Regions from separate parts of the Tsukamurella soli genome, predicted to be linked through region 1. Evidence: predicted binding sites of a transcription regulator. Region 1 holds the regulator's gene; the other holds the start of a gene.
The links. Region 1 encodes LexA, which represses DNA repair genes until DNA is damaged. Its sites were predicted from a motif close to CGAACANNTGTTCG; they were not measured.

Region 2: a site for LexA is predicted at 2,260-2,273, ahead of ruvC (crossover junction endodeoxyribonuclease RuvC). Genes of this name have one in related genera too.

What each region holds. Positions count from the first base shown of each region.
Region 1 covers NZ_BAABFR010000031.1:16,796-21,440, reverse strand. The annotation lists gene hflX (GTPase HflX) at 1-854, shown strand, start outside; gene ABD908_RS11730 (LysR family transcriptional regulator) at 886-1,722, opposite strand; gene ABD908_RS11725 (DMT family transporter) at 1,843-2,772, shown strand; gene lexA (transcriptional repressor LexA) at 2,756-3,496, opposite strand; gene ABD908_RS11715 (LysM peptidoglycan-binding domain-containing protein) at 4,193-4,483, shown strand.
Region 2 covers NZ_BAABFR010000118.1:4,569-9,213, reverse strand. The annotation lists gene ruvB (Holliday junction branch migration DNA helicase RuvB) at 1-992, opposite strand, end outside; gene ruvA (Holliday junction branch migration protein RuvA) at 994-1,596, opposite strand; gene ruvC (crossover junction endodeoxyribonuclease RuvC) at 1,593-2,231, opposite strand; gene ABD908_RS23625 (VanW family protein) at 2,366-4,051, opposite strand; gene ABD908_RS23620 (YebC/PmpR family DNA-binding transcriptional regulator) at 4,074-4,645, opposite strand, start outside.

The DNA of each region.
Region 1 (4,645 bases):
CGCGGCAGGCCGGCGGCCGCGCTGGCAGCAACGGCGGCGTGGGCCTGCGCGGGCCCGGCGAGACCAAGATCGAGACCGACCGACGCCGGATCCGTGAGCGGATGGCCAAGCTGCGCAAGGAGATCCGCGGCATGAAGCAGGCGCGCGAGACCAAGCGCGGCCAGCGGCGCCGCAACCGGGTGCCCGCCGTCGCCATCGCCGGATACACCAACGCCGGCAAGTCGAGCCTGCTCAACGCGCTCACGGACGCCGGGGTGCTGGTCCAGAACGCGCTGTTCGCGACCCTCGACCCCACCACCCGCCAGGCGCGCCTCGACGACGGCCGCGACGTGGTGTTCACCGACACCGTCGGCTTCGTGCGGCACCTGCCCACGCAGCTGGTCGAGGCGTTCCGGTCGACGCTCGAGGAGGTCGTGGACGCCGACCTGCTGCTGCATGTGGTGGACGGCTCCGACCCGATGCCCGAGCAGCAGATCGCCGCGGTCCGCGAGGTGCTCCGCGACGTCGCCGGTGAGCAGGACCACGCCCTGCCTCGCGAGCTGCTCGTGATCAACAAGATCGATGCCGCCGACCCGACAGTGCTCACCCAGCTGCGGCACGCTCTGCCCGACGCGGTGTTCGTCTCGGCCCAGACGGGTGACGGCATCGACGCGCTGCGTGCGCGCATGACCGAGTTGCTGACCGCCGACGACGTGGACGTGGTGATCCGCGTGCCCTACGACCGCGGCGACGTACTCGCGCGGCTGCACGCCGCGGGGGCCGTGGTGTCCACCGAGCACGAGCCCGACGGCACGCGAGTCACCGCGCGGGTCCCCAGTGCTGTAGCCGGTGCGCTGGAGCCGTTCGCCGTCTGACGAAGCTGCGCCGTGGGTAGAGGTGCCGGCGTCAGGGCTCGGCGAGGGCTGCCACGTCCCGGCGGACGGCGCGCCGGACCCGCTCGGGCACCCGCTCCGAGAACGACACGGCCAGCGCCAGTGGTGCGGGTGCCGGAAGTCCGTCCATGGGGCGTATCCCGTCGACGGCGTCGATCTCGGGCAGCAGCGTCACGCCTAGGCCCGACCGTGTGGCCGCGTACAGTCCTGCGAGGTTGGCCGCCTCGGCGACCACAGTGGCACCGCCGGGCAGAGCGTGCGCCGCGCCCGTGGCGGGCGCGCGGAGCACGCACGGCGCGTCGAAGACGATGATGGGCAACGGGCCGGCACCGGCGACGAAATCCTTTGCGGCGTACCAGCACAGCGGTAGCGTCCCCACCGCATCCGGATGCCCGGCGGGTGCGAGGAACACCGCCACGTCCGCCGCCCCCGCGCCGATCGCGTCGGCGACGTACGCGCTGCGGTCCAGGCGGAACTGCGCGCTGTAGCCGCCGGGCAGTTCGCTGAGCAGGTTGCTGAGCACTGGGATCAGGTGGTCGGCACCGTGCTCGATGGTGGCCACGACGAGCGTCTTGCGTGACGGTGCAACAAGCGTGCTCACGGCCTCGTCGTGTGCGGCCAGGATCCGCTCCGCAGCGGCGAGCAGGCGCTCGCCGTGCTCGGTGAACCGGATACCGCGCCCCGCCTTGGCCACGACCGCCGCTCCGGTCTCCTTCTCGATCCGGCGCAGGTGCGCGCTCACCGTGGACTGGGTCAGGTGCAGAGTCGCCGCGGCGCGGTGCACGCCGCCGCAGCGGGCCACAGCCACGACGCTGCGCAGGGGGAGGATATCGAGCACGGGATCGCTCACAGCCACCAGTATCACCCATCGGAGCGACCGATGTACCGATTCGATCGATTGATATCCGCGATTGATCGTGATCGCAGATCGTCGTTGGACGACAGCGGGATCGGGCGACACGATCGGGGCATGAGACTTTCACCTGTCGTCGCAGTCCCGCTCATCCTGCTGTGGGCATTCGGCTACCCGCTCGGCGCATTAGGGGTCGCCGCGATGAGCCCGATGCTGCTGGTGTTCCTACGATTCGGCCTGTCCGGCATCGCGATGGCCGTCGTGGTGCGGGCGACGGGGCGGCGGTGGCCGTGCGGAGCGGCGCTCCGGCATGCCGTGGTCGCCGGCCTGCTGGGCCAGGCCGGCCAGTTCATGGGGCTGTACCTCGGACTCACCGCGGGAGTCCCCCCGGCCGTCGCGGCGCTCGTGATCGCCGTGAACCCGGTAGTCACCACCCTCGCTGCGCGGATCACGTTGGCGGAGAAGCTGACCGGCCGTAAGGTGGTCGCAGCTGCCCTCGGTCTCGCCGCCGTCGTGGCGGCCTGCTGGTCGGCGGTCGGCCACCTCACTCATGCCGGCGCCGGTATCGGCTTCACGCTGCTCGGGCTCGCCGGCCTGGTCTCCGGCGGCCTCTACCAGCAGCGGTTCTGCCGTGGGGCGGACCCGATCACCCTCAACGCTGTCGGCCTCATGTCCTCCGCGCTACCGGCCGGGATTGCTGCGATCGCGACCGGCCTGGCGGTGCCGCACCCTGTCCGCGCCGTCGAGGTCCTCGCCGCGATGGTCGTGCTCAGCTCGCTGGTCGCGACCACCCTCTACGTCCGCGCGATCGCCCAGGCGGGAGCGGTCGCGGCGGCGTCGGTCTTCGCGGTGATTCCGTCGGTGACCGCGCTCATGACGTACGCCATGTTCGGTACCCGCCCCAGCCTCGGCGCCGTCGTCGGGCTTGTGCTCGGCGCCGCGGCGTGCGTGGTCACCTCGGGGGTGGGCGGCCACGGCGCACGGCGGGTGATCCGACGCGCCGCGCTACGGGCCACCGGACAAGGCCCGGTCAGATCCGGCGCATGACCGCCACGATCTTGCCGAGGATCACCGCATCGTTGCCGTGGATCGGATCGAACGCCGGGTTGTGCGGCATCAGCCACACGTCCCGCCCCGTGCGCCGGAAGGTCTTCACCGTGGCCTCGCCGTCGAGCATGGCGGCCACGATGTCGCCGTTGTCCGCCACCGACTGCTGGCGTACGACGACCCAGTCGCCGTCGCAGATCGCGGCGTCGACCATCGACTCGCCGACCACCCTGAGCAGGAACAGCGACCCCTCGCCGACGAGCTCGCGCGGCAACGGGAAGATCTCCTCGACCGCCTCTTCGGCGAGAATGGGCCCCCCCGCGGCGATCCGGCCGAGCACGGGCACGAATGCCGGCTCCGGCATCCGGGTGTCGTCCTCCATCACCTTCTGGATCACCTTGGCGGTGCGTTCCTCGGCGCCGTGGACGTTCACCGCCCGCGGACGGTTGGCATCGCGCTGCAGGAAGCCGAGCCGCTCGAGCGTGCGCAGCTGGTGCGCGACGGACGACGTCGACGTGAGACCGACGGCATCACCGATCTCGCGGATGCTCGGCGGGTAGCCGCGCTCGCGGACCGACTTGCGGATCACGGTGAGCACCTGCTTCTGCCGGCGGGTCAGGTGGTCCTCGGACACCGGTCCGTCGGCGTCGACCGCGCGGCGGCCGCCTCGATACCGCTGCTTCGGGGTCTCGATCTCGCTCACGTCGTCCTCCCCGTCCTGCATGGGATTCCCCTCCTCTTGGGTCGCATGTCCTGGGCTTGAGGGCCACCTTCTCGCGGTCTCACACCCCTGTGCTGTCGATCTCACTGTAGCCGAACATCCGGACCGTGACAAACATCTGTTCGAGAAATTTCCGCGCGTGTCTTCCGGAAACCCTCGACCTGTGGTAGATATCGAACAGACATTCCTTCGAACATCGGGGCGAGATCGCATCCGGGTTCGCGGTAGCGGTCGAGCGGTCCACCGAAACTTGTCGGTGGGTGCGGGTAGAACGACTGCATGACCGCAAGGAACCACCCATCCGGCAGGAGGACGAGCATGACCACCACCATCGATCGCACCGGCATCGCTGCAGTTCAGGAGCACATCAATGATCTTCCGCTGAGGGATCCGCGCCGTGCCCCCGCACGGAGCCGGGCGATGTCCCCGCGCCTGGCGCAAGCGCGGGCAGAGCAGTCCCGTCGTGGGGAAGCTGTCGGCACCGTGTCTTCGTCCACCGGTGCGAAACAGCTGTCCGTCGAGACAGGTCGAACGCCTGACCGGTGCGATCGGGATGCCGCGATCGCGGGTTGGCGAGCCGAGCGCGGAGTTCGAGTCGAACGGCTGGCACGCTCGGCTGAGCGGCGCGCACGGCAGCGGCGGCGGGTATCGCGGGCGGGCGGATGTGCGCGCCGCGGGCAGCCTTCGGTGCGGGTGTGCGTGACGGTCGGCGTTGCGGCACTGCTGCTCGCGCTCGGACTGGTGGGTCTCGCGGGCCTGGCCGGTGCGGGCGAGACGGTGGCGCGGGGGCAGGTCGCCGCAGCGGACCCCGCGATCCGTGACCAGACGTCGCTCGTGACGGTGCGCGCGGGCGAGACGCTCCCCGACGTCGCCCGCGCTGTGGCCGGCGGGCACCCGGCGTCGGCCGTCGCGCAGGAGATCGCCGAGATCAACGGTATCGCCGACGGTCACGTCATCGCCGGCCAGACGCTCGTCGTCCCGCGGTACTAGGTCCGATCCGAGCAGACGGGAGAACAGAGATGACGGAGGCACGAGGCATGGGATGGTTCGGAGGCCGGGTCGCGGCAGGCGTGCGCCCGGTCGGGGAGCGTCGTCTACAGCTCGTCGTCGGTACCGCGCACGCGGATTGCTCGACGGTCCTACCGTTTCCGG
Region 2 (4,645 bases), on a different contig from region 1:
ACCTCCTCGACGGTGCCGGCCTCCTCCCCCACCGCCACGGCGAGGGTCCCCACCCCCACCGGACCACCGCCGAAGCTGCGCAGCAGCGCACCCAACACCGCGCGGTCGAGCCGGTCGAGTCCAAGCTCGTCCACGTCGTACACCCGGAGCGCGCCGCGCGCGACGTCGACGGTGACGACACCGTCGACGCGCACGTCCGCGAAGTCCCGGACCCGGCGCAGCAGCCGGTTGGCGATCCGCGGCGTACCGCGCGAGCGGCTACCGATCTCGGCGGCGGCCTCCCGCGCGATGGTGATGCCGAGGATGCGGGCACTGCGCTCGATCACCCGGATCAGGTCGGGGGTGTCGTAGAAGTCCATGTGCGCGGTGAAGCCGAACCGGTCGCGCAGCGGGCCGGTGAGCGATCCCGACCGCGTGGTGGCACCGACCAGCGTGAACGGCGCCACATCCAGCGGGATCGACGTGGCACCCGGCCCCTTGCCCACCACGACGTCGACGCGGAAGTCCTCCATCGCCAGGTACAGCATCTCCTCGGCCGGGCGGGCGATGCGATGGATCTCGTCGATGAACAGCACGTCGCCCTCGACCAGATTGGACAGCATCGCCGCCAGGTCGCCGGCGCGCTCGAGCGCCGGTCCGGACGTCACGCGCAGCGCCGACCCCATCTCAGCCGCGATGATCATGGCGAGCGACGTCTTCCCCAGCCCCGGCGGGCCCGAGAGCAGGATGTGGTCCGGTGTGGACCCGCGCTTGCGCGCCCCGTGCAGCACCAACTGCAGCTGCTCGCGCACCTTGGGCTGGCCGATGAACTCGTCGAGCGTCTTCGGCCGCAGCGTATCCGCGTCGTCCTGCGCGTCGACCGCGCCGGCGGCCAGCACCGGGTCGGTGTCTCCCGCGGCACCGTCGCCGCCCGAGAGCCGCGCCTGGTCGAATCCGCCGTCGAGCTCGCGCGCGAAGTCGTCGCGCGGCTCGCCGAACGGGTTGACCGCCATGTCAGGCCTTGCCCAACCGGCGCAGCGCGGCGCGTAGCAGGTCGGCGACGGGGCGGTCCGGATCCTCCTCGACCACCGCCGATACGGCCGGCTCCGCCTGGCGGGTGGAGAATCCGAGCCCCTCGAGCGCCTCGACGAGCTGCTGCTCGACCCCGCCGACGGCGATGGCCGGGCCCGGTCCCACATCGGTGCCCGCGCCGCCCGGCGCGGCGATCTTGTCCTTGAGCTCCACGTGGATCCGCTCGGCCACCCGCTTACCTACGCCGGGGATCAGGCACAGCGTCTTGATGTCCTCCGCGGTGATGGCGCGGGCCATCTCGCGAGGGTCGAGGACGGCGATCGCCGCCATCGCGAGCCGCGGGCCGATTCCCTGCACCGTCTGCAGCAGGTGGAAGAACTCCTGCACGTCGGGGTCGGTGAAGCCGTACAGCGTCATCGAGTCCTCGCGGACCACCATCGATGTCAACAACGAGGCCTCGGAACCGCGGGTCATGGCGCCCGCAGTGGTGGGCGCGACCTGCACGCGATATCCCACTCCGCCGCATTCGATCACGACGTGGTCGAGCGCGATGTGGAGCACCGGGCCCCGCAGCGACGCGATCATCTAGTCTTCCCCTCCAGTGTCGAGACACGTTCCGTCGTCCTGCCGCGGCCGACGGGACCGCCGCCGGTTCCTGTGGCCTTGCGCCGCGACGCGGCGAGCCGTTGCTGGTACACCTTGCGCTGCTCGGCGGCCTTCTGCTCGGCCTCGGCCATCCGCGCGATCATCGGCGCGCGCCAACAGTGGCACACCGCGAGCGCGAGCGCGTCCGCGGCGTCGGCCGGCTCGGGCGCCTTCTGGAACCCGAGGATCCGCGTGATCATCGCCGTGACCTGTGCCTTCCCGGCATTGCCGTTGCCGGTCACGGCAGCCTTGACCTCCGACGGCGTGTGGAAGTGCACCGGGATGTCGCGGCGGGCGGCGGCCAGGGCCACCACGCCTCCCGCCTGCGCGGTGCCCATCGCTGTGGAGACGTTGTGCTGCGTGAACACGCGCTCGATGGCGATCACGTCGGGCCGGTGGGTGTCCATCCAGTACTCGGCGGCGTCCCAGACGGCGAGCAACCGCTGGGACAGCTCCATGGTCGACGGCGTACGCACCACGTCGACATCGAGCGCGGTGACCTTGCGGCCACCAGCACCCTCGACCACCGATAGCCCACACCTCGTGAGCCCTGGGTCGACCCCCATCACCCGCACCGTCGAACCGCCTTCCGCCCGCCTGCCGCGAAACTATGTTCGAGGATAGCGCACGGCTCCGACAATCTCCGCGTGCGACACGAGACGCATCGCACGACGTCGAGCGCTCAGAACCGCGCCGGGCGAACCGGACACTACTTCGCGCAGACCACGGTGGGCTCGGGGTCGTATGTCACGGTGTGCGTTTCGCGGGAGATCTGCCCGCCCGTCTTCGCGTCGGTGATCACCCGGGTGTCCGAGACCGTGAACCCCGGCCGCCCGGTGGCGGGGATACAGTGCGCGCCGGACACGCGGACAGTGCCGGGCTGTGTCACGGCCGACCGCGGCCCGGTGATCGACCTGACGTCGCGGGTCTTGGTCGACCAGATCCGCACCGTCACCGTCGACGAGTCGGCCACCGCCTGGATGACCACGCCGTACGGGGTGTCGTTGCGGAACCTCAGGTCGATGGTGCCGTCGTACACGGTCGCCTCCCGCGCAGGCGGGTACCGCGAGATGTAGTAGCTGTGTTCGGTGTGCCCCGCGTCAGCCAGCCCCGCGAAGTACGCCGCGTTGTACAGCGTAGTGGCGAACTGCGAGATACCTCCGCCCACCGCCCGGTCGGGGCGGCCGTGGTTGATGATGCCGGCCTCGACATATCCCTGCGCCGCACCGCGGGTACCCGTGTAGCCGTTCAGCGAGAACGTCTCGCCCGGCAGTACCACCGCGCCGTTCACCTGCCGCGCGATGCGACGGATGTTGACGCCCGAGTCACCGGCGAACCCGCCGGTGGTGAACTCCCCGACCACCTCCTTGATGCCCAGCGACTCGGCCAGCGCCGTGGTGACCCGGGGCCGGGTCGCGCCGAACACCCCGGCGACGGTGCGGTGCGCCCCCGTCGCCCCGACCGCGGCGGCCACGGCATCCGCGGTCGGCTCTACGTCGAGTGCCCTGCCCGGTGTCCCGGGTACGACGGTCGGCGCGGCGCCGGCGAGGTCGAAGCCCGCATCCTTCGCCTTGATCGCCACAGCGCCGACCTCCTTGTGCACCACGGTCAGCAGCGCGGGCCGGTCGACCTGCGGAGCAAGCCCGCCGTGACCGTCCGGGCGGTAGCTGAGGAAGGTGCCGATGTCGGCGGGCGTGATGTGCGCCGTGGTCCTGCCGCCGGTCACCGACACGTCCGAGGCGACGGCGGCCGCGGCCGGCCCGCGCAGGGTGGCGGCGACGGTGGCGGCGGTGACGGTCGGCTGCGCCTGTCGCACCGGCACGTCGATCGTGCCGGCACCCGGCCACCGCGCCGCGACGGCGGCCGCCGCGGCGCCGAGGTCGATCCCGATGCCCGTCTCCGGCTCGACGGCGACGGGTCGGCCCGCCTGGAACACGACGGCACCGTCGACCATCGCGTGCGTGAGCGTCGCCGCCGATCGCTGCACGGCACCGTCGAACACGGTGCGGTCGATGCTGCCGGAGGCCGGCACCGTCGTCGTTCCGCCGAGGACCCCGAGCAGGGAACGCCACGGCGTGCGCGCGGCGATGGCGCGGTCGACGGTGGCGGGCACGTCGACGGTCAGCCCCAGCTCAGCCGGTGGGAGTTCGACGGTGCCGTCGGGCGTCCGCAGTGTCACCGGGCCGTGCTGAGCGAACATGGTGCGGTCGGCGAGCCGACGCTCGGCGGCCGCGCGGGTCATGCCCCCGATGTCGACGCCCGCCGCGACGGCGCCGGGCACCGTCCGGTCGTTCCCGGAGGTCCACACGGCCGCGCCACCGGCGCCGACCAGCACCGCGACCGTCGCCACGATGATCGGAGCACGGCCGAGCCGACCGCGCCACGTTCCCCTCACGTGTCTCGCCCGGCCACCGCGGTCAGTCCTCGTCCAGCTCGGCGAGCACCTCGTCGGAGATGTCGATGTTGGTGTAGACGTTCTGCACGTCGTCGCTGTCCTCGAGAGCGTCGATCAGCCGGGACACCTTGCGGGCACCGTCGGCGTCGACCGGCACCTCCACCGACGCGCGGAACCCGGACTCCGCCGACTCGTAGTCGATCCCGGCGTCCTGCAGCGCCTTGCGCACGGGGATGAGATCGGTGGGCTCGGTGAGGATCTCGAACTGCTCGCCCAGGTCCGAGATCTCCTCGGCGCCCGCGTCGAGCACCGCCAGCAGGACGTCGTCCTCGCTCTGACCGTTCTTGTCGAGGGTCACGATGCCCTTGCGGGTGAACAGGTACGCCACCGAGCCGGGGTCGGCCATGTTGCCGCCGTTGCGGGTCATGGCGACACGCACCTCGCCGGCGGCGCGGTTGCGGTTGTCGGTGAGGCACTCGATCAGCACCGCCACGCCGCTGGGGCCGTAGCCCTCGTAGGTGATGGTCTGCCAGTCGGCGCCGCCGCCCTCCTCGCCACCGCCGCGCTTGCGGGCCCGCTCGATGTTGTCGTTGG